DNA from 4 places in the Rhizobium sp. AC44/96 genome. Region 3 is predicted to be linked to each of the others. Evidence: predicted binding sites of a transcription regulator. Region 3 holds the regulator's gene; each other region holds the start of a gene.
What was found. The regulator LexA, encoded in region 3, represses DNA repair genes until DNA is damaged. The targets are predictions, from matches to a motif close to TGTTCNNNNTGTGTTCNG.
Positions count from the first base shown of each region.

Region 1 (7,373 bases), on a different contig from region 3:
CCGGCGGGGAGCCTGGATAGTGCGGTTACCGTCAAACCGACCGCACACATCTGCTACTCCAGCCGCGCCGATTGGGACAACGCCCTGGACCAGGTTCCGAAAGTCGATGGGCTGCCAACTTAGGATCTCGCGCGCAGCCCCTCACTGTGAGCTGACGTATCGCTGCATGACCAGCTGAGAAGGAGCTCCCACTCTCGTGACGACTGGTCACTGCCCATAGAAAAGCCCGGGACGATACCAGCGATCGTCCCGGGCTCTATTTGTTCAGCATCAAGCGGTCAGAACTCGAACCGCCTACGCCTTAAGCTTCCGCGTCAGGCGTTTCCTCGCCAGCTGCAACGACGTTGTCGTCACCATTTCCCTCGGCGTCCTCGGACTCTTCCTCCGGTTCGCTGATGCGCTCGACGGACACCACCTTCTCGTCCTTCGCGGTTGAGAAGATCGTGACACCCTTGGTCGCACGGCTGGCGATGCGGATGCCGCCGACCGGCACGCGGATCAACTGACCGCCATCGGAAACGAGCATGATCTGGTCGCCTTCGTCGACCGGGAAGGCCGCGACGAGTTCGCCGATCTCCGCCGTCTTCGACGTGTCCGTGGCACGGATACCCTTGCCGCCGCGTCCCGAAATACGGAAGTCGTAGGACGAGGAGCGCTTGCCGAAGCCCTTTTCGGAAACGGTCAGGACGAACTGCTCCCGCGCCTTCAGCTCTTCGTAGCGTTCGTCGCCCAGCTGTCCCTCTTCGGTGACTTCTTCGCCGACCAGCGAGATTTCTTCGGCGTCGCCCGTCGTCAGGCGGCGTTCGTTCGCAGCCCGCTTGAGGTAGGCCGCACGCTCCCATGGCTCAGCATCGACGTGGCTGACGATCGTCATCGAAATGATACGGTCGCCTTCGCCAAGGTTGATGCCGCGGACGCCGATCGAATTCCGGCCCGCAAAGACGCGGACGTCGTCGACCGAGAAGCGGATGCACTGGCCGAGCGCGGTCGTCAGAAGCACGTCGTCATGCTCGGTGCAGGTTTCGACGGAAAGGATCTCGTCGCCCTCTTCCTCGAGCTTCATCGCGATCTTGCCGTTACGGTTGACCTGGACGAAGTCCGACAGCTTGTTGCGGCGCACCGTGCCACGCGTCGTCGAGAACATGACGTCCAGGCTATCCCAGCTGTCTTCATCCTCTGGCAACGGCAGAACGGTGGTGATGCGCTCGCCTGGTTCAAGCGGCAGCATGTTGATCAGCGCCTTGCCACGCGACGTCGGTGTTCCGATCGGCAGGCGATAGACCTTCTCCTTGTAGACGATACCGCGTGACGAGAAGAACAGAACCGGCGTATGCGTGTTCAGAACGAATAGCTGGCTAACAAAATCCTCATCGCGTGTCGCCATGCCGGAGCGGCCCTTGCCGCCGCGGCGCTGCGCGCGATAGGTGCTCAGCGGTACGCGCTTGATGTAGCCGAGATGCGAGACAGTGACGACCATGTCCTCGCGGGCGATGAGATCCTCATCGTCCATCTCGAGACCGCCATCCATGATCTCGGTGCGGCGCGGCGTGCCGAACTCGTCGCGAACGGCAGCGAGCTCGTCCTTGACGATCGTCTGGATGCGGACGCGCGACGACAGGATCTCGAGGTAATCCTTGATTTCCTCGCCGATCTTGTTGAGCTCGTCGCCGATTTCGTCGCGGCCAAGAGCTGTCAGGCGAGCGAGACGCAGTTCGAGGATGGCGCGCGCCTGCTCTTCCGAGAGGTTGTACGTCATGTCCTCGTTGATGCGGTGGCGCGGATCGTCGATCAGGCGGATCAGGCTTTCGACGTCATGCGCCGGCCAGCGGCGCGTCATCAGCTCTTCGCGGGCCGACTGCGGATCCGGAGCCTGCCGGATAACCCGGATGACTTCGTCGATATTGGCAACAGCAATGGCCAGACCGACCAAGACGTGAGCGCGTTCGCGAGCCTTGCGGAGAAGGAATTTCGTTCTCCGGCTAACAACTTCCTCGCGGAACGAAACGAATGCGCGCAGCATGTCGAGCAGCGTCAGCTGCTCCGGCTTGCCGCCGTTCAGCGCCACCATGTTGCAGCCGAAGGAGGTCTGCAGCGGCGTGTAACGGTAAAGCTGGTTCAGGATCACGTCGGCGTTGGCGTCGCGCTTCAGCTCGACGACGACGCGGTAGCCCTGGCGGTCGGATTCGTCGCGAAGGTCGGAGATGCCCTCGATACGCTTGTCGCGCACCAGTTCGGCCATCTTCTCGATCATCGTCGACTTGTTCACCTGATACGGGATCTCGGTGATGATGATCTGCTCGCGATCGCCGCGCATCGGCTCGATGGTCGCGACGCCACGCATGATGACGGAGCCGCGGCCGGTTTCATAGGCCGAGCGAATGCCCGAACGACCGAGGATCTTGGCGCCCGTCGGGAAGTCGGGGCCCGGGATGATTTCCATGATCTCCGGCAGTTCAATTGCCGGATTGTCGATCAGCGCCACGCAACCGTTGATGACTTCGACGAGATTGTGCGGCGGAATGTTCGTCGCCATACCGACGGCGATACCGCCTGCCCCGTTGACCAGGAGGTTCGGGAATTTCGCGGGAACGACCACGGGCTCGGATAGCGTGCCGTCGTAGTTGTCGCGGAAATCGACCGTTTCCTTGTCGAGATCGTCGAGCAGCGAATGCGCGGCCTTTTCCAGGCGGCATTCGGTGTAGCGTTCAGCCGCCGGCGGATCGCCGTCAACGGAGCCGAAGTTGCCCTGGCCGTCGATCAGCGGCAGGCGAAGAGACCAGTCCTGCGCCATACGGGCAAGAGCGTCGTAAATCGCCGAGTTGCCGTGCGGATGGTATTTACCCATCACGTCCCCGGTAACGCGGGCGCATTTGACGTATTTCTTGTTCCAGTCGATGCCGAGTTCCGACATGCCGTAGAGGATGCGCCGATGCACAGGCTTGAGGCCGTCGCGCACATCGGGCAAAGCGCGGCTGACGATAACGCTCATCGCGTAATCGAGATACGACCGCTGCATTTCCTCCATAATGGAGATGGGCTCGATGCCTGGCGGGAGCTTCCCGCCGCCGGGGGGTGTTTGCTCAGTCAAAACGGATCACGATCTCTTCTAGAATCACTTGAAGATTTATAGCGGAAAGGCTGTTAGTACGCCAATTTTGCCAAGGGTTTTGAACAGTCTTTTGCGGTCTTATGAGGGCAAAACAAGGGTTTTGCGGCCGTCCTCACGTCATGCGAGCGGAGCTGTTTGCCAAATCCATTTCTCCGCATCACAATCGCTCGGAACCGTGGCGTTATATGGGCTCAGGGAGACACGATGGCAAGCGCGGACCAATTGATCAACGCCTTCACCACACTGCTGGTGACCATCGATCCGCCGGGGCTTGCGCCGATCTTTCTGGGCCTGACGACAGGCATGAGCCGGAGCCAGCGCAAACAGGTCGCGATCCGCGGTTCGGTCATCGCCTTCATCATCCTGGCGGTCTTTGCCCTGTTCGGCTCCAGCGTGCTTGGTGTGCTCGGCATTTCGATCGGCGCGTTCCGCATCGCCGGCGGGCTGCTGCTTTTCTGGATTGCCTTCGAGATGGTCTTCGAGAAGCGTCAGGACCGAAAGGAAAAGACCAGCACGGCAGCCATCACCATCGACCACATCCACAACATCTCGGTGTTTCCGCTGGCCATACCGCTGATTTCAGGCCCTGGCGCCATCTCCGCGACCATCCTGATAGCAGGCTCTATGCAGACGTCCTTCGAGCGGGCGCAGCTGATCATGGTCATTGCCGCCAGCCTGATGCTCCTGTTCCTGGCGCTTCTCATCGCAGACAGGCTCGACCGCTTCCTCGGCGTTACCGGCCGGGCGATCCTGACCCGCCTGCTCGGCGTCATCCTGGCCGCTCTGGCGACGCAGTTTGTCGTCGACGGCGTCAAGTCGGTGATGAACCTCGCCCCGCCGGTCTGACCTCAAAACGAAAACGGCGCACCCAAGGCGCGCCGTCTCAAAGCTTGATGCGAACGTCCGATCAGAACGGGATATCGTCGTCGAGATCGCGCGAGAAGTTGCCGCCGCCGGAGGACGCGCCACCACGGCCCGACGATTGCGACGGCGCGCCGTAGTCGTCACCGTAGCCACCACCACTGCCACCACCGTAGTCATTGCTGTTGTTGCTGCGACCACCGCCGCCGAAGCCGGAGCTTGCACCGCCGCCTTCGCCGCGCCCGTCGAGCATGGTCAGCGTCGAGCCGAAGCCCTGCAGCACCACTTCCGTGGAATAGCGGTCCTGACCCTGCTGGTCCTGCCACTTGCGGGTCTGCAGCGCGCCTTCGATATAGAGCTTGGCGCCCTTCTTCACATACTGCTCGACGACCTTGCAGAGACCTTCGTTGAAGACGACGACATTGTGCCATTCCGTCTTCTCGCGGCGTTCGCCGGAGTTGCGGTCGCGCCACGTATCGGACGTCGCGATACGAAGGTTGGCGATCGGCCGGCCATCCTGCGTGCGCCGGATTTCGGGGTCAGCGCCCACGTTTCCGATCAGAATTACCTTGTTTACGCTGCCAGCCATACTTTTCACCCTACCTGCCGCCCTGCCCGGCGGCGCTTGAAATAATCGATGTACCTTAAACTATAGCGCGCCGCCTATGGGCGTCCATTGCCGGTTCATCCACAAGGAATTTTGTTCTTTATTTGTTCTATTTAATCCCTATGATCCTGTCAACCGAATCGAAAACCTTGCACCAGATGGACATTCAGCCTCGACTCGCCAGTCGGCATCACTAAATAAGGGGCTTGTTCCAGCACAGAAGCAGAAGACGATGAGCGAACTGAAGACGATTTCAATCCGTGGCGCGCGCGAGCACAATCTGAAGGGCATCGACCTCGATCTGCCGCGCAACAAGCTTATCGTCATGACGGGGCTGTCGGGATCGGGCAAATCCTCGCTCGCCTTCGACACCATCTATGCCGAGGGCCAGCGCCGCTACGTCGAGAGCCTGTCGGCCTATGCCCGCCAGTTCCTCGAAATGATGCAGAAGCCAGATGTCGACCAGATCGACGGCCTCTCGCCGGCGATCTCGATCGAGCAGAAGACGACCTCGCGCAACCCGCGCTCGACGGTCGGTACCGTCACCGAAATCTACGACTATATGCGCCTGCTCTTCGCCCGCGTCGGCGTCCCCTATTCGCCGGCCACCGGCCTGCCGATCGAGAGCCAGACCGTCAGCCAGATGGTCGATCGCATCCTCGCCTTCGAGGAAGGCACGCGCCTCTTCATCCTCGCGCCGCTCGTGCGCGGCCGCAAGGGCGAGTACAAGAAGGAACTCGCGGAGCTCATGAAGAAGGGCTTCCAGCGCGTCAAGATCGATGGCCAGTTCTACGAGATCGCCGATGCGCCCGCGCTCGACAAGAAGTACAAGCACGACATTGATATCGTCGTCGACCGCGTCGTCGTGCGCGCCGATGTCTCGGCGCGCCTCGCCGACAGCCTGGAGACCTCGCTGAAGCTCGCCGACGGCCTCGCGATCGCCGAATTCGCCGACAAGCCGCTGCCACCGGAGGAAACCGCCGCCGGCGGCTCGGCCAACAAGTCGCTCAACGAAACGCATGAGCGCGTGCTGTTTTCCGAAAAATTCGCCTGCCCCGTCTCCGGCTTCACGATTTCGGAAATCGAGCCGCGACTGTTCTCGTTCAACAATCCGGCCGGTGCCTGCCCGACCTGCGACGGCCTCGGCGCCCAGCAGAAGATCGACGCCAACCTGATCGTGCCGGAACCCGAACGGACATTGCGCGACGGCGCGATTGCCCCGTGGGCCAAATCGTCGTCTCCCTATTACAACCAGACGCTCGAAGCACTCGGCAAGCATTTCGGCTTCAAGCTCGGCGCTCGCTGGAACGACCTCTCGGCAACAGCGCAGGACGTCATCCTCAACGGGACGGACGAGAAGATCGAGTTCCATTATGCCGACGGTGCGCGCTCCTACACCACGCACAAGAACTTCGAAGGCATCATCACCAACCTTGAGCGCCGCTGGAAGGAAACCGACAGCGCCTGGGCGCGCGAGGAAATCGAGCGCTACATGTCGGCGGCACCCTGCCCGTCCTGCAACGGCTTCCGTCTGAAGCCTGAAGCGCTAGCCGTGAAGGTCAACAAGCTGCATATCGGCCAAGTCACCGACATGTCGATCCGCGTCGCCCGCGACTGGTTCGAAACACTGCCTGGCAGTTTCAACGCCAAGCAAAACGAGATCGCCGTCCGGATCCTCAAGGAAATCAGGGACCGCCTGCGCTTCCTCAACGATGTCGGCCTCGAATATCTGAGCCTATCGCGTAATTCCGGCACGCTGTCGGGCGGCGAGAGCCAGCGTATCCGCCTCGCCTCGCAGATCGGGTCAGGCCTGACCGGCGTTCTCTACGTGCTCGACGAGCCGTCAATCGGCCTGCACCAGCGAGACAATGCCCGCCTGCTGGAGACGCTGAAGCACCTGCGCGACATCGGCAACACGGTTATCGTCGTCGAGCATGACGAAGACGCTATCCTGACGGCCGACGACGTCGTCGACATCGGGCCGGCGGCCGGCATTCATGGCGGTGAGGTCATCGCCCATGGCACGCCGCAGGATATCATGGCCAACCCAAAGTCACTGACCGGTAAATACCTGTCGGGCGAGCTTGGCGTGCCCGTTCCCGACGAACGCCGTAAGGTAAAGAAGGGTAAGGAAATCAAGGTCGTCGGTGCCCGCGGCAACAACCTGAAGAACGTCACGGCATCGATTCCGCTCGGCGTCTTCACCGCGGTCACGGGTGTGTCCGGTGGCGGCAAGTCCACCTTCCTGATCGAGACGCTCTACAAGTCCGCGGCCCGTCGTGTCATGGGCGCGCGCGAAATCCCTGCTGATCACGACCGCATCGACGGCTTCGAGCACATCGACAAGGTCATCGACATCGATCAGTCGCCGATCGGCCGCACGCCGCGCTCCAACCCGGCAACCTATACCGGCGCCTTCACGCCGATCCGCGACTGGTTCGCCGGCTTGCCGGAAGCCAAGGCGCGTGGCTACCAGCCAGGCCGCTTCTCCTTCAACGTCAAGGGCGGCCGCTGCGAGGCGTGCCAAGGCGACGGCGTCATCAAGATCGAGATGCACTTCCTGCCCGACGTCTACGTCACTTGCGACGTCTGCCACGGCAAGCGCTACAACCGCGAAACGCTCGACGTCACCTTCAAGCAGAAATCGATCGCGGACGTGCTCGACATGACCGTCGAGGAAGGCGTCGACTTCTTCGCAGCCGTCCCTGCCGTGCGCGACAAGCTGCAGGCGCTGAAGGACGTGGGCCTCGGCTATATCAAGGTCGGCCAGCAGGCGAACACGCTGTCGGGCGGCGA
Region 1 covers NZ_LXKO01000037.1:137,568-144,940, forward strand. Annotated here, with positions in the region: gene A6U87_RS24460 (GFA family protein) at 1-123, shown strand, start outside; gene gyrA (DNA gyrase subunit A) at 302-3,088, opposite strand; gene A6U87_RS24470 (MarC family protein) at 3,314-3,955, shown strand; gene A6U87_RS24475 (single-stranded DNA-binding protein) at 4,017-4,559, opposite strand; gene uvrA (excinuclease ABC subunit UvrA) at 4,810-7,373, shown strand, end outside.
Region 1: the regulator LexA is predicted to act here: its motif matches at 4,672-4,689, upstream of uvrA (excinuclease ABC subunit UvrA).

Region 2 (7,373 bases), on a different contig from region 3:
GCCATTCGTCTTCTTTCGAGCGCGGCCTTGGCAGCGATGCTGTCACTTGGCGCGTTCGGCGGCGCGAATGCCGAAGACGCGGCCAAAGTTGATGCAGCCAGCAGCAGTGCAATCTTTGACCCCGACAGCGTGAACACCTTCGCGGGCGCCCTGCTTGCTGCCCGTACCGCTGACGTCGATCACGACTATGAAACCGCCATCGCCCTTTACAAGAAGGCGCTGCAGATCGAGCCAGGCAATCCCGAAATCCGGCAGCGCCTGATGATCTCTCTGCTGTTGAACGGCGACCTAAAGGACAGCGTCAAATACGCGAACGACCTGAAGAACGACCCGAGCATCGAGCGTCTGGCGACGATCGTACGGGGCGTCGATGCCATTCGTCGCGGCGAGTACAAGACAGCTGAGTCAACGCTCAAGACGACCGGGCCGACCGATCTCGACCGCGTCATGAACGACCTGCTGGCCGCCTGGGCGCGCCAGGGCGCCGGAAAGGGCAAGGAAGCGCTAGCTCTCGTCGAGAAGATGAAGGGGCCGGACTGGCTCAACATCTTCCAGGCCTACAACGCGGGCACGATCGCGATCGTCAACGGTGACGTCCGGTCGGCGCGCAAGCATCTGAACGATGCGATCCTCGACAAGGATGGTGCCGCGACGGCACCCGATACGTTCGTTCGCGCCGTCATTGCACTGGCGCGGCTCGAAGCCTCGCAGGGCAACAAGCAGAAAGCCCTGGACACGGTTTCGGTCGGCGACAACCTGCTTCCCAACTACGCACCGCTCAATGCGCTTCGCCAGAGCATCAACAACGGCGAAAAGCAGACCCAGCAGATCACGACTGCCAAGGAGGGCGCTGCAGGCGTCCTATTCTCCTTCGCCGGAGCACTCAACCGTGACGGCGCCGAGGACATCGTTTCGCTCTATCTGCAGATCGCCCGGAACCTCGACCCCGTGAGCGCGGATGCATTGGTGATGCTGGGCGGCATTGCCGAAAAGCAGAACCAGATGGACCGGGCCATCGCGCTCTACAAGGAAGTGCCGGACAATTCGCCGATGAGCCGCATTTCCGAGCTGCAGCTCGGGCTGGCGCTTGCCGAAAGCGGCAAGGTCGATGAAGCCAAGACGCACCTGCAGGGCCTGATCGGATCGGATCCGAAGGACATTCGCAGCTACCTCGCCTATGGCAGCGTGCTTTCCGACGCCAAGGACTATGCGGCCATGGCGGACAACTACGACAAGGCCGTCGAAGCCATTGGTCCCCTGCCCGGAAAGCAAACCTGGACCGTGTTCTTCCAGCGCGGCATCGCTTACGAGCGCCTGAAGAAATGGGATCAGGCCGAACCCAACTTCCGCAAGGCGCTGGAGCTCAACCCGGACCAGCCGCAGGTGCTGAACTATCTCGGCTACTCCTGGATCGACATGAACAAGAACCTCGACGAGGGCTTGGCCATGATCAAGAAGGCTGTCGAGCTTCGCCCTGACGACGGTTACATCATCGATTCGCTCGGCTGGGCTTATTTCCGTCTCAACCGCTTTGACGATGCCGTGGAAGAGCTTGAGCGCGCGGCATCCATCAAGGCTGGCGACTCGACGATCAACGATCACCTCGGCGACGCTTACTGGCGCGTCGGGCGCAAGCTCGAAGCCGTCTTCCAGTGGAACCGCGCACTGATCTTCGAACCGGAAGCCGACCAGATCCCGAAAATCAAGGACAAGATAGCCAACGGCCTGCAGGACGGCACCGAGGAACCCAAGGCTGCGGACAAGAAGCAGCCCGACCCGGCGCCGGTTGTTGCCAAGCCGATCGACAAGAAGTCCTGACGATCCATGTCTGAGAACGGTGGCGAGAGCGACGCGATCGTCAGCGAAGACGCTTTTGCGAAAATCAATCTGGCCCTGCATGTGACGGGCCAGAGAGCCGACGGCTACCACCTTCTCGATATGCTGGTGACCTTTGCCGAGCATGGCGACGGGCTAGAATTTTCGCCAGCGCAATCCGACGAATTCGTGCTGTCCGGGCGCTTCGGTGACGCCCTGAGAAGCGAGAGCGGGACGAACCTCGTGCTCAAGGCGCGCGACCTGCTGCGCCAAACAGTCGTTGACGCTGGCGGCGCGGCGCCGCCGGTTCGGATCTCACTACAGAAGAACCTGCCGATTGCTTCGGGCATCGGCGGAGGTTCCGCCGATGCTGCGGCGACGCTTCGCGGTCTGCTGCGTCTCTGGAACGCCTCCCTGCCGGAAAACGTGATCGACGAGATTGCCCTCAGGCTCGGCGCAGACGTTCCCATGTGCCTCGTCAGCAAGCCGCTGATTGCGCGCGGCATCGGCGAGGCGATCGTGCGGGTTGGCGACCTTCCCTCCTTTGCCATGGTCCTTGCCAATCCGCTGCAAGCCGTTTCGACGCCAGAAGTCTTCCGCAAGCTCGCAACGAAGGACAACACCCCGCTCGACATCGGCTCACGGAGTTCCTGGCTCGCCGCGATCGGGTCGTTGCGCAACGACCTCGAGCAGCCTGCGACAGCCATATTGCCGGTTATTGCGGACGTGTCAGCCATGCTGAAGGACTGCGGCGCGACGTTCGTGCGCATGTCGGGCTCCGGTGCTACGTGTTTTGGCATTTTCGATAGCGTGGCCGAGGCAGAGGCGGCGGCACGCGCGCTTCACAGCAGGCGGCCGGACTGGTACTTCCAGGCAACGACGACACGTGTTGGAGAACAGTGATGGCAGGACTTGATGAAACCCGCCCATTTCTTCCTGTCGGCATTGCGGTCCTTACCGTTTCCGATACGCGGACCTTGGCCGACGACCGGTCGGGCGACACGCTGGCCGCGCGGATCGCGGATGCGGGGCACACGCTCATCGACCGCGCGATCGTCCCGGACGATGTCGCGGCGATTGCAGCGCAAGTGACGGCCTGGACCAGGCGCGACGATATCGACGTGGTGATCACAACAGGTGGGACCGGCTTTACCGGCCGGGACGTCACGCCAGAGGCGCTGGAACCGCTGTTCGAGAAGAAGATGGACGGGTTTTCGCAAGTCTTCCACCGCATATCCTACGAGAAGATCGGCACCTCGACGATCCAGTCGCGCGCCACCGCCGGCGTCGCCAACGCGACCTTCATCTTCGCGCTGCCCGGTTCGCCCGGCGCCTGCAAGGATGCATGGGACGGCATCTTGAAGTCTCAGCTCGACTATCGCCACATGCCCTGCAACTTCGTGGAGATCATGCCGCGCCTTGATGAGCACCTGAAACGCGGCGCGCCAACGAAATAGCTTCGGGCACCCGGCTTCTATCGCGCGGCGCGGGCCACCCAGGACGGAATCATCTCGCTGCTCAGCTTGCGCAGCTTCTGCCCTTTCGCGAATTCGGAGAGGCGCATCCCGCTTCTTGCTGCCGTGATCGCAAGCTTCTTCGGAACGAGAAATCCAAACTCCAGGGGAGACGACGCGCGGCCGATGCGCTGCAGCAACGGACGCCTGTAACCACGCGACGCCGTAAACCGCGCCGGCAGCTTGTTCAGCGCCATGTACTCCGCGATTTCGTCGATCCACCCGGTCTGCGGCCGCGCACCGGGCTCCACGAACAACAACCACTCGCCGCGGGCCGAGTCCAGTATATCCTTGATATCCCACTGCGAATGGAACCGGCAGCCGGCCGCATCGGCCACCCTCGACGTGCCGTCCCGCGAGTCGTGATCAAGCACCACGACGTCACTGACGAGCCCCTCCACTGCGCCTGCAACCAACACCGATAACGTCTGCGCCAGTTCAGGCTCCTGATCCTGGCATTCAAGTAAAACAGTCAGCATTGCCTATTCTTAAAGCGCCGCACAAAAAATTGCCAGCGGCACTTTCCCTATTTTGTTCTTGCATTGTTCTCATTTTGCCGATAGGAATTTAATCATCAAAACGGGCGGAAGCAAAGTCTTCCGTCGACGGAGAATCCGATGAACGAACAGTCCCTTGCAGGGCAGGCCGCGTTTGCGCCTGCCAATACGGCAGACGTTGCCGACGCAATGCTCGTTGCCTCCGGTCTGCGGATCGAGGTGGACCGGCGTCGCGGGCGGGCAGCGGGCTTGAACCCAGGCGGACGCTTCGAACCCCAGCGTCGGGAAACGTTTGACGACGGCTGGGAGACGCTGGAAGATCTTCCCCCCTTCAAGACCGAGGTACAGATCGAAAAGCCGCGCACGGCAATCACGCGCAACGAGTCGCCGGACATTCCGTTCGATCGTTCGATCAATCCCTATCGTGGCTGCGAACACGGCTGCATCTACTGTTTCGCCCGGCCGACCCACGCCTATATGGGGCTGTCCGCCGGTCTCGACTTCGAGGCGAAGCTGTTTGCCAAGCCGGATGCTGCCAAGCTTCTCGAACGCGAACTGGCAAAACCCGGATACAAGCCGCGTGTCATCGCCATCGGCACCAATACCGATCCTTATCAGCCGATCGAAAAGGAATGGCGCATCATGCGGCAGATCCTTGATGTGCTTGAGAAGGCCAACCATCCGGTTTCGATCGTCACCAAGTCGGCGCTGATCCTGCGCGACGTCGACATTCTCAAGAAGATGGCCGACAAGAACCTGGTGCGTGTGTCGCTGTCGATCACGACGCTCGACCGCAAGCTGGCGCGGACGATGGAGCCGCGCGCTTCGACGCCGTCACGGCGACTGGAGGCAGTGAAGCTTCTCAGCGAGGCTGGCATTCCGACCTCGGTGATGGCCGCGCCAATGATCCCGGCGCTCAACGATCACGAACTGGAACGCATTCTCGAAGCCTCACGGGCGGCGGGTGCGCTGGAGGCGGGCTATGTCATCCTGCGTCTGCCGCTGGAGGTCTCGCCGCTCTTTCGGGATTGGCTGCTGCAGAACTATCCGGACCGCTACCGCCATGTCATGTCCCTGGTGCGGTCGATGCGCGGGGGCAAGGATTACGACGCGGAGTTCGGCAAACGTATGAAGGGCGCAGGCCCGTACGCCTGGCAGATCGCTCGCCGTTTCGAGATGGCGACGAAGCGGCTCGGCATGACGAGGCGAAGCATGCCGCTGCGTGACGATCTCTTTGTCCCGCCGGATGGCAGCGGAGTTCAGTTGTCGCTGCTCTGATGAATTCAGCTTTGCGGATGGCTCCCCTGCCCGTCCGCATCCAGGTCCCCGGCCCGCCGCCCTGATCCGGGGACTTGCAGGAAGTCGGGTTGGCGTGCGAAGTTCTGCCGCATGAAACGTCGCACGCCACCCGATTCTCCTATGCTTTTCGAAGACGTCCCGCTCGTGCCGGATTTCCGGCTGGAGCAGAAGGCGCGCAAGGCTGGGCATTGGCCGGTTGCCGGTGCGGACGAGGCCGGACGCGGACCTCTGGCCGGGCCTGTCGTCGCCGCCGCGGTGATCCTCGATCCGAAACGGATTCCAGACGGATTGAACGATTCGAAACAACTGTCCGCCCAGAAGCGGGAAGAGCTTTTCGAGCAGATTCTGGCAACGGCCACTGTTTCAATTGCCTCGTCCAGCGCGACGCGCATCGATGCGACGGATATCCGCAAGGCCAGCCTGGATGCGATGCGACGCGCCATCCGGGGGCTGGCGATCCCGGCAAGCTATGTGCTCACCGACGGCCTCGATGTACCGCTTGGTCTCGACTGCCCCGGCCAGGCCGTGGTCAAAGGTGATGCGCGTTCCGTTTCCATCGCAGCAGCATCGATCGTCGCCAAGGTAACGCGCGACCGGATGATGGCCCGCGCCCATATCATCTTTCCTGCCTATGGCTTCGCCGCCCACGCGGGCTACGGTACAGCCCAGCATCGCGCCGGCATCGAGACCCATGGCCCGTGCTCGCTGCATCGCATGACCTTTCGGCCGCTAAGGCGCACCGAGCTCGTCGGCGAGTAGGCCTTGCTCAGCCGATCGCCGCAATGATCACCGCTTTCTGGCGCCTGATATAGGCGATATCAGCGCGATAGAGCTCATCGTGCCCGGCCTTGATATGAGCGCGGTACTTTTCTGATCCGCCCGCAGCCTGGCGTTCCATGAAAGCGACCAGCGCTTCCAGCCGTTCGATGACCATATCGATGACGTCGGCTCGCAGACCATTGGCCAGCCCATAGGCGTCGAGAAAACGCCGTACGCGCCTGATCTCGATGTCGGTTGCCGACAATTCAGCCGGAGCGGTCAGCGAGAGCGGCGCCCAGCGATAGACGGCATAGGCAAGGTCCCACTGTCGCGGCCCCGGATGGGCGGTCTCGAAATCGATGATCCCGCTCACCTCCTGGCCGGCGAAGACGACATTGTAGGGCGCGAAATCGCCGTGGCAGATGATCTCGAATGGTATTTGAGCGGGCAGCTGCCAAACCGCGCCGGCGTGCGCGGCGGCAAAGTCCACGGTGCAATCGTGATAGCGGCGCAGGAGGCGCGCTGCCGACGTCAGGGCGCGGTCGCTGCGCGCATCCTGGTCCAGATCCAGGTCTGCTGTCCTGCCGTCCAGAAATGTGACGCGCTCCCATTCGCGATCGCAACCTGCAGGGCGAGGCGCAGCGTCAAAGCCCTTTGCATGCAGGTGCGCGAGCAGCAGATGCACGTTTGCGCTCCAGGGGCGCGTACGGCGCCAGACCAGTCCGTCGCGGATAAATGGCCCATCGCCGGCCTCCTCGATCATCTGCGCCTCCCCTACACACATCTCTGCACAAACAAAAAAGCCCCGCAATGCGGGGCCTTTCGAAAGCTGTCCGCTCAACTTAGTTGAGGCGGCTCTTTGCCTGGCTGATGGCGTCGCTGAAGAGTTCGGACTGAACCTTCGCATCGGCCTTCTTGGAGAGGACGGTCTCGGCAGCCGCGATCGCGAGGTCAACGGCAGCGGAACGAACCGCCTTCATTGCATCGGCTTCGGCCTGCTTGATCTTCTGCTCGGAAACCGCGGTGCGGTTTGCGACGAATTCTTCCGTCTTCTTCTTGGCTTCGGCAGTCAGCATGTCGGCTTCGCGCTCGGCAGCAGCCACGATGTGTGCGGCTTCCGCTTCGGCTTCCTTGCGCTTGCGCTGGTATTCGGCCAGCAGGTGCTGTGCCTCTTCGCGCAGACGCTTGGCTTCCGCCAGCTCATTGCGGATCTGATCGGCGCGGTCGTCGAGCGACTTTGCCATCATACCCGGAACCTTCAGATATACGACCAGCGCCAGGAAGAGGACGAGACCGACAAAGGCGAAGAATGTTGCGTCCAATGCAAATTCCACGATCAAGCCTCCTTCTTGGCTTCTGCAACGGCAGCGGCGACGTCAGTCTTGGCGGCGGTGCCACCAATCAGCTGCTCGACAACGGCTGTTGCGGTTTCTTCGGCGATCGTGCCGACGTCAGCGAAAGCCTTCGCCTTGATGTCGGCGATGCGGCC
Region 2 covers NZ_LXKO01000001.1:538,946-546,318, reverse strand. Annotated here, with positions in the region: gene A6U87_RS02620 (tetratricopeptide repeat protein) at 1-1,818, shown strand, start outside; gene A6U87_RS02615 (4-(cytidine 5'-diphospho)-2-C-methyl-D-erythritol kinase) at 1,825-2,718, shown strand; gene moaB (molybdenum cofactor biosynthesis protein B) at 2,718-3,272, shown strand; gene A6U87_RS02605 (glycosyl transferase) at 3,290-3,808, opposite strand; gene A6U87_RS02600 (PA0069 family radical SAM protein) at 3,947-5,104, shown strand; gene A6U87_RS02595 (ribonuclease HII) at 5,216-5,884, shown strand; gene A6U87_RS02590 (aminoglycoside phosphotransferase family protein) at 5,892-6,647, opposite strand; gene A6U87_RS02585 (F0F1 ATP synthase subunit B) at 6,727-7,218, opposite strand; gene A6U87_RS02580 (F0F1 ATP synthase subunit B) at 7,221-7,373, opposite strand, start outside.
Region 2: the regulator LexA is predicted to act here: its motif matches at 3,862-3,879, upstream of A6U87_RS02600 (PA0069 family radical SAM protein).

Region 3 (7,373 bases):
ACACTTGGCCGACCTCCAGAACGTGTTTCGCTCGTGGCGCGCGGCGCCTCCACGCCGTTTGAAATCGGGCAGTGGGTGACCGGACGTGCTCGCCTGACCCCGCCGTCCGGCCCAGCCCTGCCGGGCCTGGATGACTTTTCGTTCGGAGCCTATTTCGACGGCGTCGGCGCGAACGGTTTCTTCTATGGCGCGCCAACAGCGACCGTGGCACCCGAGACCGGCGATAAGCGGCAATTTCTGGCGGAGGGGATCGAATATCTATACGGCCTCAGAAGCACGATTGGAGACCGCATTCGATCCATTCTTCCCGGTGACACCGGTGCCTTTGCAGCATCGCTTGTCACCGACGAGAGACGTGCGATCTCCCGCGAGACGACGGCAGCTCTAAGACAATCCGGCCTCGCCCACATTGTTGCGATTTCGGGGCTCAACATGGCTCTCTCCGCCGGTATCTTCTTTGTCGGTTTTCGAATGGCGCTCAGTCTCCTGCCATCGGTGGCCCAAGCCTACCCGACGAAGAAGATCGCCGCCGCCGGCGCTCTTTTGGCGTTGACCGCCTACTACATGATTTCGGGCTTTGCCGTGTCGGCTGAGCGGGCATATATCATGATGATGATCATGCTGGTTGCAGTGCTGTTCGATCGACCGTCGATTAGCCTTCGCAACGTCGCCTTGTCGGCGCTGGTGATCGTGATGCTGTCGCCGTCGGAGGTCCTGGGTCCCAGTTTCCAGATGTCCTTTGCGGCGACACTGGCGCTGGTCGCCGGCTATTCCATCTGGACCGGGCGAAGGCCGACCGACAACGCCTTTCTCAAGCTTCCATGGGTCATGCCGGTGGTCGCCGTCGCACGCTTCTTCGGCGGCATCGTGCTCACTTCCATGATCGGCGGCTTCTCGACGGCGTTGTTTTCGATTGAGCATTTCCATCGGCTGAGCTCGTACGGCTTGCCGGCAAATCTCATGGCGATGCCAGTCATATCCTTCGTTGTCATGCCCATGGGCATGCTTGCGATGTTGCTGACGCCCTTCGGTCTCGATGTGCTGCCGTGGAAGATCGCCGGCCTCGGGCTCGATGTCGTCATCGGGATCGCCAAGCTCGTGTCGTCCTGGGGTGGCAATGTCGATATCGGGCGCCTGCCGTCCTGGTATTTCCCGGTAGCGGTTCTCGGATTTCTGGTCCTTACTTTGCTGCGAACGCGTTTGCGCTATCTGGGCGCCGCCATCGTCGGTATCGCGACATTCACGGTGGCGCTGCTGCCTTCGTTGCCCGCACCTGACGTCGTTGTTGCGGAAGACGGATCCCTGGTGGCAATTCTGCGCGGAACCCGCATGGCTTCCAACCGGGAGCGACCGCCCGATTTCATCTTCGGCCAGTGGCAGCGAGCCCTCGCCGCCGAAGAGCATCAGCCTCCGGCGTTCATCAAGGCCACACTTCCCAAGAAGACGAAGGAGCGCAACGATCGATCATATGCTCTGTCGTTTGACGAACGACGAGCGGTGCTTCGAACAATGCGCAACGCTGCGGCGAATGGCACGGCAAACAGTTTCGTCTGCGTTAAAGGCGCCTGGTGTATTGCCACTCTCGATAACGGCTATATCGTCAACGTCATCGAGGATTTGGCCTATCTCGGGCCGGCTTGCGACGCCGCCGATATCGTCATTACCCCGGCCCGCATTCGTCTGCGCGAATGTCGGTCCGGCGCAATGCTTATTACCGGCCAAACTTTGCGTCGAAGCGGCGCGGTCGAAATCTGTATGGATCAGCAGGGCACACCAGTCCTGACAACGACGTACGATGGCCTATCACGCCCATGGCGCATACATCGCGCCTACGATTGGCGCAGCGGTACGTTTGACGTCGCCGTCAGTGATATCGGCGAATAAGCCCTACCAGCTTGCCCTGAACCTTTACGCGATCGGGTCCGAAGATGCGTGTCTCGTAGGCGGGGTTGGCCGCTTCGAGCGCAATGGATGCGCCCTTGCGGCGGAACCGTTTCAGCGTCGCTTCTTCGTCGTCGACCAGCGCCACGACGATATCGCCCGGATTGGCCGTATTGCCATTGCGGATGATCACCGTATCGCCGTCGAAAATACCGGCTTCGATCATCGAGTCGCCCTTGACCTCCAGCGCATAGTGTTCGCCTGAGCCGAGCATGTCGGCGGGGACAACGATGTCATGCGTGTTATTCTGGATTGCCGAAATGGGCACACCCGCCGCGATCCGGCCCATGACCGGCACGGAAACGGAGTTGCCGTTGTCGGCACTCGGTGCCGGCTTGGCCGGTGCCGGAGGCGTGACCAGCTGAGGCTTGCCAAGGCTCCCTTCGATGACGCTCGGCGAGAAGCCACGTCGTTGCTGAAGGCTCGGATTATAGGCCTCCGGAAGCTTGATCACCTCGAGCGCGCGTGCCCTGTTTGGCAGCCGGCGAATGAAGCCGCGTTCCTCTAGCGCGGTGATCAGCCGGTGAATGCCGGACTTGGACGCAAGGTCGAGCGCATCCTTCATTTCATCAAAAGACGGGGGCACGCCCGACTCCTTCATTCGCTCGTGAATGAAGAGGAGAAGTTCCTGTTGCTTGCGCGTGAGCATTGAAGTCGGACCCCAGGGTTGTGAAACAAAGCCAGAACAGACACTATATGTTCCATATGTGTTCCGCAAGTGGCTAAATTTTCGTAAAACTTGGCTCTGAATTGTCCGGTTTTTACACTTCATTCGATCTATGCGGCGGTAGCCTCTTGCATTGTCTCGCTTAGCAGCGCACATCATTCGCGATTTCGGGAGAGGATCTGCCATGAGTGAAGCTCATCCGCTGGACCACGTGGTGCTGCCCGTCGCCAATATCGACCTTGCCAGGGAGCGTCTCGGCAAGCTTGGGTTCACCGTCGCGGCGGATGCGCGTCATCCGTTCGGAACCGAAAACGCCTGCATCTTCTTCGCCGACAAAACATACCTCGAGCCGCTCGGTATCGCGAGCGCCGATGCCTATGACGCCTCGGTCAAGAAGGGCAATGTCTTCACTGCCCGCGATCGTGCTTTTCGCTTCCGCTGCGGCGATGACGGTCTATCAGCGGTCGTCTTCGGCACGGCCGATGCCGATCGCGATCACGCCCGCTTCAACGCTGACAGGATAAGCGGCGGCGAAATGCTGCAATTTGCTCGACCGATGAAGATGCCGGATGGTTCCGAGACGACCGCAGCCTTTCGGCTTGCCTTTGCTGCCGATCTTCGCGCCCCTGATTTCTTTCTGTTCACCTGCCAGCGGATCAATCCTCTGCCCATGGACCGCAAGGCGCTTGAGACACATGTCAATGGCGTAACCGGTATCGCCGAGATCGTGCTGGCGGCACCGGATCCCAAGGCGTTTGCCACATTCCTGCGGTTTGCCTCCGGCGTGGCGTCGGTGCGGGAGGAGGCGTTTGGTATCAGCCTTGCCACCCCGAACGTCCGCATCAGCATTTTGTCGGCGGATGGGTTGAATGCCTATTTCGATCTCGTCGCGCCCAGCGCGGATCGCGGTCTGCGTGGCGTCGGCATTGTCTACAAGGTTGCTGATCTCGCCGTGACAGAAGCGCATTTGGCTGCTAACGGGATCACCTACACGCGTAAGAACAATCGAATTCTGGTGAAGGCTGCGTCCGGGCAGGGCGCGCTCTTCGCCTTCGAGGAGAAACGATGAGCCAGACAAATTCCGAAGTAACCGTCGGCCAGGGTACCAGCCAGGTGGTGTTTTCGAACGCCGGCAAGCTCTCGCTGATCGCCGGCCCCTGCCAGATGGAGAGCCGTGATCATGCGTTCATGATTGCCGGCGTGCTGAAGGAACTCTGCGACAAGCTCGGCATCGGTCTCGTCTACAAGTCGTCTTTCGACAAGGCGAACCGGACGTCGCTCTCCGCCCAGCGCGGCATCGGCCTGGAAACGGCACTTGAGGTCTTTGCCGATCTCAAGAAGGAATATGGCTTCCCTGTTCTGACCGACATTCACACCGAAGAACAGTGCACCGAAGTCGCCACCGTCGTCGATATCTTGCAGATTCCGGCTTTCCTCAGCCGCCAGACCGATCTTCTGGTCGCTGCCGCCAAGACGGGTCGCACGATCAATGTGAAGAAGGGGCAGTTCCTCGCACCCTGGGACATGAAGAACGTCCTCAACAAGTTGAATTCGAGCGGCAATCCGAACATCCTGCTGTGCGAACGCGGTGCCTCTTTCGGTTACAACACGCTGGTCTCCGATATGCGCTCGCTGCCGATCATGGCGGCGATGGGCGCCCCTGTGGTTTTTGATGCCACGCATTCGGTCCAGCAACCCGGCGGGCAGGGCGGTTCGAGTGGCGGCCAGCGCGAGTTTGTCGAGACGCTGGCGCGCGCGGCGGTTGCGGTCGGTGTCGCCGGTGTGTTCGTCGAGACGCACGAAGATCCCGACAACGCGCCGTCGGACGGTCCGAACATGGTCTATCTCAAGGATATGCCGAGGCTTCTCGAAAAGCTTCTGGCCTTCGACGCGATCGCGAAAGGCTGACGTTCAAAAGACTGACATGTTCGTGTAATAGGCCACGCACGAACATCGCTGCGAAGCATGCGCAAAGCGCCATTGTAATTTGCGCATCTTCGATTAAGACGGATTTCAAACGATTTATCCACCCTCAAGCAGGAAAAGCCGATGACCGCAATTACCGACATTATCGCCCGCGAGATTCTCGACAGCCGTGGCAACCCCACGGTCGAAGTCGACGTGTATCTTGAAGATGGCAGCATGGGCCGCGCGGCTGTTCCGTCGGGCGCGTCGACCGGCGCGCACGAAGCCGTCGAACTCCGCGATGGGGGCAAGCGTTACCTCGGCAAGGGTGTTGAAAAGGCGGTCGAAGCCGCCAACACGGAAATCTTCGACGCCATCGGCGGCATCGACGCCGAAAACCAGATCCAGATCGACAACATCATGATCGAACTGGATGGCACGCCGAACAAGTCGCGCCTCGGCGCCAACGCCATCCTCGGCGTTTCGCTCGCCGTTGCCAAGGCTGCTGCCGAAGCTGCCGGTCTGCCGCTCTATCGCTACGTTGGTGGCGCTTCCGCGCACCTGCTGCCGGTTCCGATGATGAACATCATCAACGGTGGCGCACATGCCGACAACCCGATCGACTTCCAGGAATTCATGATCCTGCCGGTTGGCGCCGATTCGATCCGCGAAGCCGTTCGCATGGGCTCGGAAGTCTTCCACACCCTGCGTAAGGAACTCGCGGCTCAGGGCCACAACACCAACGTCGGTGACGAAGGCGGTTTCGCGCCGGGCCTGAAGAGCGCTCCTGAAGCCCTCGACTTCATCATGAAGTCGATCGAGAAAGCCGGCTACAAGCCTGGTGAAGACATCCACCTCGGCCTCGACTGCGCCTCGACCGAATTCTTCAAGGATGGCAAGTACGTTCTCGAAGGTGAAGGCCGCACGCTGGAACCGGGCGCCATGGCTGAATACCTGGCGCAGCTCGCTGCCCAGTATCCGATCATCTCGATCGAAGACGGCATGGCTGAAGACGATTGGGATGGCTGGAAGGCTCTGACGGATCTGGCCGGCAAGAAGGTTCAGCTGGTCGGCGACGATCTCTTCGTCACCAACTCGGCTCGCCTGCGCGACGGCATCAAGATGGGCGTCGCCAACTCGATCCTCGTCAAGGTCAACCAGATCGGTTCGCTGACCGAAACGCTCGACGCCGTCAACACCGCGCACAAGGCTGCCTACACCGCCGTCATGTCGCACCGTTCGGGCGAAACCGAAGATTCGACGATCGCCGATCTCGCCGTTGCCACGAACTGCGGTCAGATCAAGACCGGCTCGCTGTCGCGTTCGGATCGTCTTGCCAAGTACAACCAGCTGATCCGCATCGAAGAAGGCCTTGGCCCGCAGGCACAGTACGCCGGCCGTTCGATCCTTCGCGGCTAAGTCGTCTGATTTCAAGGATTTGGAGCCCGCGCCCTAACCGGCGCGGGTTTTTTGTTGCGCCGCGTTCATAGTCAACGGACGGTTAATCTCTGGCCGGTAGTCTCGTTCGCAAGGGTAATGCGTTTCGAGATGCGTGTATGTGGACCAAGCACCATAAGAAGAAAAAGATCGGCCGTTTCGTCATTCCGGCGATGACTGTCGCGTTTCTCTCCTATTTCGGCTATCATTGCATCCATGGCGATTACGGCCTGCGCGCAACGGAGGTGTTTGAGCGCACGCGCATCGCCCGGGAGAGGGAGCTGGCAACCCTGAAAGACAAGCGCGAGCATCTCGAGAGGCAGGTTGCGCTGCTGAGTGATGGCTCGATGGACAAGGATATGCTGGACGAAAAAGCGCGTCTTCAGCTCAATTTTTCTCGTGCCGACGAGATCGTCATATTCAATCATTATTCGAATTAACCGAAAACAAGTTAATCGAAATAAGCATATATTTATCAGTAGTTTAACGCCGAATACGAGCCATGCATTTATGGCATTGCTGTGGCGAAATTTCTTCCCTATGGTACGCGCCACCTAAGAACCGATAAACCCATAGGGAGGGTTGAATGGCGCCGCGAAAAAACGCGACCGTTTCCAGCCGCAAGACCAGCGCGAAACCAGCAGCTAAGGCATCGAATGGCGGCCCCGTCGCCGATTTCGATCGCGACGAGGAGCTGAAGGCCTATCGCGAGATGCTGCTTATCCGCCGCTTCGAAGAGAAGGCCGGCCAGCTTTACGGCATGGGCTTCATCGGCGGCTTCTGTCACCTTTATATCGGCCAGGAAGCTGTCGTCGTCGGCATGCAGATGGCGCAGAAGGAAGGTGACCAGGTCATCACCGCTTACCGCGACCACGGTCACATGCTGGCAACCGGCATGACCGCACGCGGCGTCATGGCCGAGCTGACCGGCCGCATTGACGGCTACTCCCGTGGCAAGGGCGGCTCGATGCACATGTTCTCCAAGGAGAAGCATTTCTACGGCGGTCACGGCATCGTCGGCGCCCAGGTGTCGCTCGGCACCGGTCTCGCCTTCGCCAACCGCTATCGCGGCAATGACAGCGTCTCGATCGCCTATTTCGGCGACGGCGCTGCCAACCAGGGTCAGGTCTACGAGAGCTTCAACATGGCTGCTCTCTGGAAGCTCCCGATCATCTACATCATCGAAAACAACCGCTACGCCATGGGCACGTCCACGGCCCGCGCCACGGCGCAGTCGAACTACTCGCTGCGTGGTTCCGGCTTCGGCATCCCGGGCGTCCAGGTCGACGGCATGGATGTTCGCGCCGTCAAGGCTGCGGCCGACGAGGCGCTCGAGCATTGCCGCTCCGGCAAGGGTCCGATCATCTTGGAAATGCTGACCTATCGCTATCGCGGTCACTCCATGTCCGACCCGGCGAAGTAT
Region 3 covers NZ_LXKO01000039.1:244,113-251,485, forward strand. Annotated here, with positions in the region: gene A6U87_RS26670 (ComEC/Rec2 family competence protein) at 1-1,884, shown strand, start outside; gene lexA (transcriptional repressor LexA) at 1,865-2,590, opposite strand; gene A6U87_RS26680 (VOC family protein) at 2,793-3,677, shown strand; gene kdsA (3-deoxy-8-phosphooctulonate synthase) at 3,674-4,516, shown strand; gene eno (phosphopyruvate hydratase) at 4,658-5,932, shown strand; gene A6U87_RS26695 (septum formation initiator family protein) at 6,070-6,390, shown strand; gene pdhA (pyruvate dehydrogenase (acetyl-transferring) E1 component subunit alpha) at 6,537-7,373, shown strand, end outside.

Region 4 (7,373 bases), on a different contig from region 3:
GAGCAAGCTGCGTATAGCATCGGGACATGCCAAAATCTCCAAAGTGAAGCCGTTGAAATCATTGGCATGTCGCACTTGGAAATAGAATGTACCCCCGCGGTTTCGAAGATGGCATAATGCTGTGCTTGTTGGACCATGGGTCTCGCCTCCCGCGACAGTGGAGCTTGTCAGCCGATAGGATCGGCCTCACCCCAAAAATCGTGCCTGCCGGCCAGGAATTCAACCCGTTTCTCGCGCGTGGCGAATTGCGGTCAGCCGCGCGCCTGGCGAGGCTCGGCGTCTTCCTGCGCCGGCTTTGCCAGATCCGGCCGCAGCTTGGCGAAGACGGCGTCGAAGCCAGCGGCGATCTTTTGCGGCTCGTAACGCCGCGCGGCCTCAAGGGCTGCGCGCGACAACGCGGGAATAGCCTCAGGCCTTGCCGCCATGGATGCTATCTCGGCGGCCAGCGCCTTTTCGTCGCCGGGGTCGAAGAGATAACCGTCCTTGCCCGGATCGATCGATTCCGGAATGCCGCCGGAGCGGGCGCCGATGACGGGAACGCCCTGCGCGAAGGCCTCGATCACCACGCGGCCGAAGGGCTCGCGGAAGAGCGAGGGGACGACGAGGACATCGATCTGAGGGAAGAAATCCTCCGGTTTGATCCAGCCGAGGAACTTCGTATTCTCGCCCGGAAATTTCTGCGGCAGCGACTTCGAATAATCGCTCTTGGCGCTGCCGGCGATGACGAAGCGGACGTTCTGGTCGTTGACCAGCCGGTGGGCGGCGCGGGCCAGCGTATCGAGGCCCTTCACCGGATCATGCACGCCGATGAAGCCGAAGCGCATCGGCCCTTCCGGCGCTTTGCGCGGTTCGCTGCGGGCAATGGGCGGAACGGCGCCGGGCACGCGGTGGGTGCTGGCGTTGGGGAAATAATCATGCTCGGTGTGGCGGCCGATGATGAAATCGGTCTCGCCGATCACGGCATCGACATAGCGCGAGAAGAATTTCTTGCCATAGGAGGAGACCTGGCAGGAGGAACAGGCGCGCACGCAGTTGTCGTCGCCGCGCCGCATGCTGGCCTTCCAGCAGAGCAGAAAGGCGCTGCGCAGGATATGGCAGGCCGGCACGCCTACGCTTTTGGCGGCCGTCCAAGTGGCGACGTTGATGTTTTCGATGCTGTCGGTCAGCACGATATCCGGCTTGAACCGGCGGATTTCGCGGCGCATGACGAGATAGGCGCGCGGATTGAAATTCTCCAGCGCGTGCCAGATCAGCTTCTTCCAGCCCGGTCGCGGCAGGCGGTAATTCCAGTCGATGTTCAGCGTCTTCAGGCGGTGCACGGGCACGCCGTCATAGACCTCGTGCTTGTCCTCGCCCGAGACGTTGACGACTTCGAGATCGTGGCCTGCCGCGATCAAGAGCTTGGCGACCATCATCGCCGAAATCGGGCCGCCGCCATCGATGAAGGGCGGAAAGGCCGCGCAGGCCATCAGGATACGCATGAACAGACTCCTGGCGTCGAAATTGAATGTTCTCCTTTTGTTCTTGCTTTCCTCAATTCACCTGCTACCATACCTGCGTTCCCTGGATAGACAGAGGCGGGGCGGATGCTCCGGTGGTTGGTCATGCACGAACAGAACACGCAATCGTCCTTCGATTTCGCAAGCCGCACGATGCACCCGAAATCGTCAAGATTTGGCAAAGAAACCCTGTTTTTCGCGATCCTGCCGGATCGCGAAGCGCATCAGGCCTGCCTGAAGATACAGACCCGCCTGCAGAGAGAGCACGACGGGCTTCTCTCGCCCATGGCGCCGGAGCGGCTGCACGTTTCGCTCTATGGCGTTGCCAGCGCCGAGAAGATCAAGGACGAGATGATCTTCGCGGCTTGCCAGGCAGCGTCGGCGGTCGATGCCTGCCGCTTCGATCTCAGCTTCGACCATATCGCCACGTTCAGAACCGCGTCGCGCAACGCCATCGTGCTCTCGGGTAATGGCGGTCGGGAACTGCTGCGGCAATTGCATGTCCGGATCGGCATCGAGATGCATGCGATCGGCTGCGACCCGCATGTGAAAGCCGATTTCCAGCCGCATGCGACGTTGTTTTACGCCGACGAGACGGTGGCAAAGACCGTGCTTGCCAAGCCAGTCGTCATGCCCGCGCGGGAGTTCGTGCTCTTACACAAGCGGCCGGGTGAGCAAACCTACGAGCACATCGAGCGCTGGCCGCTCCAGAACCACGGCTGACGGCTTGCCACTACAGCAGGAACACGCTTAAAGCTCCTGCAGCAATGGCAGCAGTGGAGACAGCAATGGATACGTCCGAGATCATCATTTCAGGCGATACGGCAGGGATCGAGTGGCGGCTTCCGGTGCTGCGCTTCAAGGGCAGCGATCCTGACGCGCCGAAGATCCACATCCAGGCTGCCCTGCATGCCAACGAACTGCCGGGCACAGCGCTCGTCCATTTTCTCTGCGAGATGCTGCGCAAGGCCGAGAGTGTCGGCCAGATCCGCAGCGATATCACCATCATCCCGCATGCCAATCCTGTTGGTGCGGCGCAATCGCATTTCGGCGAGCTTCAGGGCCGTTTCGACCTCGGCACCCGGACCAATTTCAACCGCGAGTTCCCGCTGATCTCGGTCAAGGAGCGCGATGGTCTCGTTGCCAATCTCAGCCGCTACGATGCGGTCGACCGCCTGAAGCGACAGCTGATGCACATGGCGCTCGGCTGCGATCTGGTGCTCGACCTGCACTGCGACGATGAATCGCTGCAATATGCCTATATAGACGACGCCTTCTGGCCCGAGGCGTCCGATCTTGCATCGGCGCTCGACATGGAAGCCGTGTTGCTCTCTGACGGCGAGAGTTCGGCCTTCGAAGAGGCGATCGGCTACGCCTGGAAACACGAAATGGCGGGTGAGAAGAGAACGCAGCTGCCGGGCAAGCTCTCGGTCACGGTCGAGCTCCGCGGCGGACGCGACGTCTACCCCGACCTGGCGAAGAAGGATGCCGAAGGGCTGTTCAAGTTCCTCGCCAAACGTGGCGCGATCGACGTGCCGGTGACGCTTTCGCCATTTGCCGGGCCCGCCGTTCCGCTCGACAATGTCGAGATGATCCGGGCGCCCGAAGCCGGCGCCGTGCTCTTCCATCGCAACCTCGGCGATCAGGTCAGCGAAGGCGATCTGCTGGCGACGATCATCACGCGGCCCGGCATGCCCGACGGCACGGTCGAGGTGCGCGCGCCGCAAGCCGGCCTGGTCCTCACGCGCTGCTCGGCGCGGCTGGTTCGCCGCCGCGCCGACCTGATGAAGATTGCCTGCAAGGCCGCCAGCAAGGCTCTGCGCAAGGCCGGAACGCTGGAGAACTGAATGGCTGTCACCATCTATGGCATCAAGAATTGCGACACGATGAAGAAGGCCCGTAGCTGGCTGGAAGAGCACGACGTCGCTTACGACTTCCACGACTACAAAGCCGTCGGGATCGATCGCGCGCATCTGGAAAAATGGATCGCCGAAGCGGGCTGGGAGACGGTGCTGAACCGTGCCGGAACGACATTCCGCAAGCTTCCCGAAGCGGCGCGCCAGGATCTCGACAGGGACAAGGCCATCGCCCTGATGATCGAGCAGCCGTCGATGATCAAGCGGCCGGTCGTGGAAGCCGACGGCAAGCTTCTGATCGGCTTCAAGCCGGACAGCTACGCCGATTTCTTCGAGTCCTGAGCCATGTCGAAAACGACCCGCGCAACCCAGGTTCTCGGCAAGGCGGGCGTGGCCTTTTCCGTTCATACCTATGATTACGACCCGAACGCGGAACGGGTCGGCCTGCAGGCGGCGGAAGCGATCGGCGAGGAGCCGCACCGGGTGCTGAAAACGCTGATGGCGGAGGTCGACGGCAAGCCGGTCTGTGTCGTGGTCCCGTCGGACCGGGAGGTCAGCATGAAGAAGCTTGCCAGCGCCTTCGGCGGCAAGGCTGCGAACATGATGAAGCCGGCGGACGCCGAGCGACTGACGGGCTATCATGTCGGCGGCATCAGCCCCTTCGGCCAGAAGAAGCTCGTTCCTACCGCCATCGAAGAGACGGCACTGACCGAGCCTCTCGTCTACATGAACGGCGGGCAGCGCGGCCTACAGGTTCGCCTTGATCCGAAGGATGCATTGAAGGCGCTGAAAGCGACATCGGCACCGCTCGTCGCTTGAGCGAGAGCGCCTTCATTTTCGCCGCAAAGGCCACTAAGTCTAAGGTTCAGTCCGTATCAGGAGGTGATCGATCATGAATTTCATTCCCCAGAGCCAGAACTCCGTGGATCCCGTCAAGCTCGAGAAGCTGGCAGAGGTGGCCGTCAAGGTCGGCCTGCAGCTGCAGGCGGGCCAGGACCTTGTTGTGACGGCACCTGTCGTCGCCCTTCCCCTCGTGCGGCTGATCACCAAGCATGCCTATATGGCCGGCGCCGGAATCGTGACCGCCTTCTATTCCGACGAGGAATCGACCCTCGCCCGCTATCAGTATGGTTCCGACGAGAGTTTCGACCGCGCGTCGGGCTGGCTCTATGAGGGCATGGCGAAGGCCTATTCCAGCGGCACGGCGCGGCTTGCGATCGCCGGCGACAATCCGATGCTGCTCTCCGAGCAGGACCCGGCCAAGGTCGGCCGCGCCAACCGGGCGAACTCCACCGCCTACAAGCCGGCATTGGAAAAGATCTCCAACTTCGACACCAACTGGAACATCGTCTCTTATCCCAATCCCTCCTGGGCAAAGCTGGTGTTTCCAAACGATCCCGAGCCCATCGCGGTTGCGAAGCTCGCGAAGGCGATCTTTGCTGCATCCCGCGTCGACCTCGACGATCCGATCGCGGCCTGGGCCGAACATAATGCCAACCTCGCCAAGCGCTCCCACTGGCTGAACGGCGAGCGCTTCGAAGCGCTGCATTTCACCGGTCCGGGCACCGATCTCAAGGTTGGCCTTGCCGATGGCCACGAGTGGCACGGCGGCGCTTCCACCGCGAAGAACGGCATTACCTGCAATCCCAATATCCCGACCGAAGAGGTCTTCACGACACCGCATGCCTTGCGCGTCGAAGGGCATGTATCGAGCACCAAGCCGTTGTCGCACCAGGGAACGTTGATCGACAATATCCGCGTTCGCTTCGAAGCTGGCCGGATCGTCGAGGCAAAGGCCTCGCGTGGCGAGGAGGTCCTGAACAAGGTACTGGATACCGATGAGGGCGCGCGCCGGCTTGGCGAGGTCGCCCTGGTGCCGCACTCATCGCCGATCTCGGCAAGCGGCATCCTGTTCTACAACACGCTGTTCGACGAGAACGCCTCCTGCCACATCGCACTTGGCCAGTGCTACTCGAAGTGCTTCCTCGATGGCGCCAAGCTCAGCCAGGAGCAGATCCAGGCACAGGGCGGCAATTCGAGCCTCATCCACATCGACTGGATGATCGGGTCCAACAAGGTCGACATCGACGGCATCAGGCAGGACGGCTCCCGCGTTCCGGTAATGCGCCAGGGTGAGTGGGCCTGACCGGCATCATCGTTCTCTGACTGAGCCAGACGCTCGCGAGCACCATTGCGAAACCGCAAAGCTGCGCGGGCGTCAGGCTCTGGCCCAATGCCAGCCACCCGAGCAGCGTCGCGACAACGGGGCTTAGAAACCCCAGCGACGCCGCCGCCGACGGCTCGATACGAGCCAATCCACGGAACCACAAGAGATAGGTTGCGGCCGCGCCGATCAGGCCGAGATAGGCCATGCCAAGGACATTGCCGAGGGTCGGGACCGGCAATGCCGGCTCCGCGAACAGCGCGATCGGCAACAACAGGATTCCGCCGGCCGTGAGCTGCCATGCGGTGAAGGTGAGGCTCGACACCGGCGGCGTCCAGCGGCGCGTCAGCACCGTTCCAAACGCCATCGAGACCGCACCGGCCAGCCCGGCGGCGATACCGACCGGATCCAAGGCTGCCTTCGGCGTCAAGACCAGCAGCGCTACGCCGAGCATGCCAATGCACCCGGCCACGACCGCAAGCGGCCGAATTGGCCTGCCAAGAAACAGGCGTGACAAGGCAATGACGATCAACGGTTGGATGGCGCCGACTGTCGCGGCGACGCCGCCGGGAAGCCTGTATGCCGAGACGAACAACATCGCCCAGAAGAACGAGAAGTTCAGCGCGCCGAGCAGGAAAGCCCTGAACCACCAAATGCCGTGCGGCAGCTTGCGGACAAGTGCCAGCAGCAGAAGACCCGCCGGCAGTGCGCGGAGCAAGGCCACGGTGAGCGGATAGCCCGCGGGCAGGAAGGTGGTCGTCACAAAATAGGTGCTTCCCCAGATCGCGGGAGCCAGTGCGGTGGCCGCGACGTCGGCAGCATAGGTCGTATTTTTCTTCATATCAAGAATCTCTACGTCAAGATATTTCAAGCTTACGCCCATTTATCTTGACGTCAAGATATTAGTCGTTAAGTGTGACGGAGCAGGAGACATTCATGGACCGCGTTGACCGAATCTTATTGCAGTGGAAGCAGGAGCGTCCCGATCTCGACACCGAAGCCATGGGGATCATGGGCCGCCTGAAGAGGCTGGCGACACACCTGGCGCGCGAGGTCGAGCAGGTGCTCCAGCAGCACAGCCTCTCCTCTTCGTCCTTCGACGTACTGGCGACGCTCCGCCGTTCAGGCGCTCCCTATCGTCTCTCGCCGGGCGATCTGCTTGGCATGACGATGGTCAGTTCCGGCACAATGACGAATCGGATCGACCAACTGGAGAAAGCAGGCTTCGTCGAACGCGTCGTCAATCCCGACGACAGGCGGAGTGTTCTGATTGCGCTAACGCCGAACGGGCTGGCCGTGGTGGAGACTGCCGTCGGCGCGCATGTCGCCAATCAACAACGCCTGACGCAGAGCCTCACCTCGCAGGACAAGGCCGAACTCGACCTGCTGCTGCGCAAGTTCCTGGCATCCTTCGAATAGTCAGAGAGCGGCCAGCGCACCTCTGACGCGCTCGAGGTGTGCGGCGCGTCTTTCTGCAGTCGCCCGGTCCATATCGTGCAGCGTCAGCATGCGGAAATTCACGCGCTTCGAGCAGAAGCTTGCAATCCCGCGCTTCAGTAGCCGGCGAACGGGATTGCCCATGTAGAAATGCACGAGCCACCATGGCGATCCCGTCGTCGTCAAAGCCCACAGCACCTTGATGTTGCCCAGTCGTGGAAGAATGCGGCCACCGGCGACGTCATGCTCGAAGGCGACGCCCGGCGCGAAGACGCGATCGAAGAAACCCTTGAGAACCGCCGGGAAATTGAACCACCATTGCGGGAAAACCAGGACCAGTCCGTCCGCCGCCCGCAGGCGCTCGACGATGCCGGAAACGCCCGAGCAATCATAGGGAACGTCGAAATAGCCGGCTCT
Region 4 covers NZ_LXKO01000008.1:7-7,379, forward strand. Annotated here, with positions in the region: gene A6U87_RS09180 (glycosyltransferase) at 252-1,481, opposite strand; gene A6U87_RS09185 (2'-5' RNA ligase family protein) at 1,587-2,222, shown strand; gene A6U87_RS09190 (succinylglutamate desuccinylase/aspartoacylase family protein) at 2,288-3,346, shown strand; gene A6U87_RS09195 (ArsC family reductase) at 3,347-3,697, shown strand; gene ybaK (Cys-tRNA(Pro) deacylase) at 3,701-4,174, shown strand; gene A6U87_RS09205 (aminopeptidase) at 4,248-5,501, shown strand; gene A6U87_RS09210 (EamA family transporter) at 5,449-6,360, opposite strand; gene A6U87_RS09215 (MarR family winged helix-turn-helix transcriptional regulator) at 6,456-6,938, shown strand; gene A6U87_RS09220 (NAD(P)H-dependent oxidoreductase) at 6,939-7,373, opposite strand, start outside.
Region 4: the regulator LexA is predicted to act here: its motif matches at 1,509-1,526, upstream of A6U87_RS09185 (2'-5' RNA ligase family protein).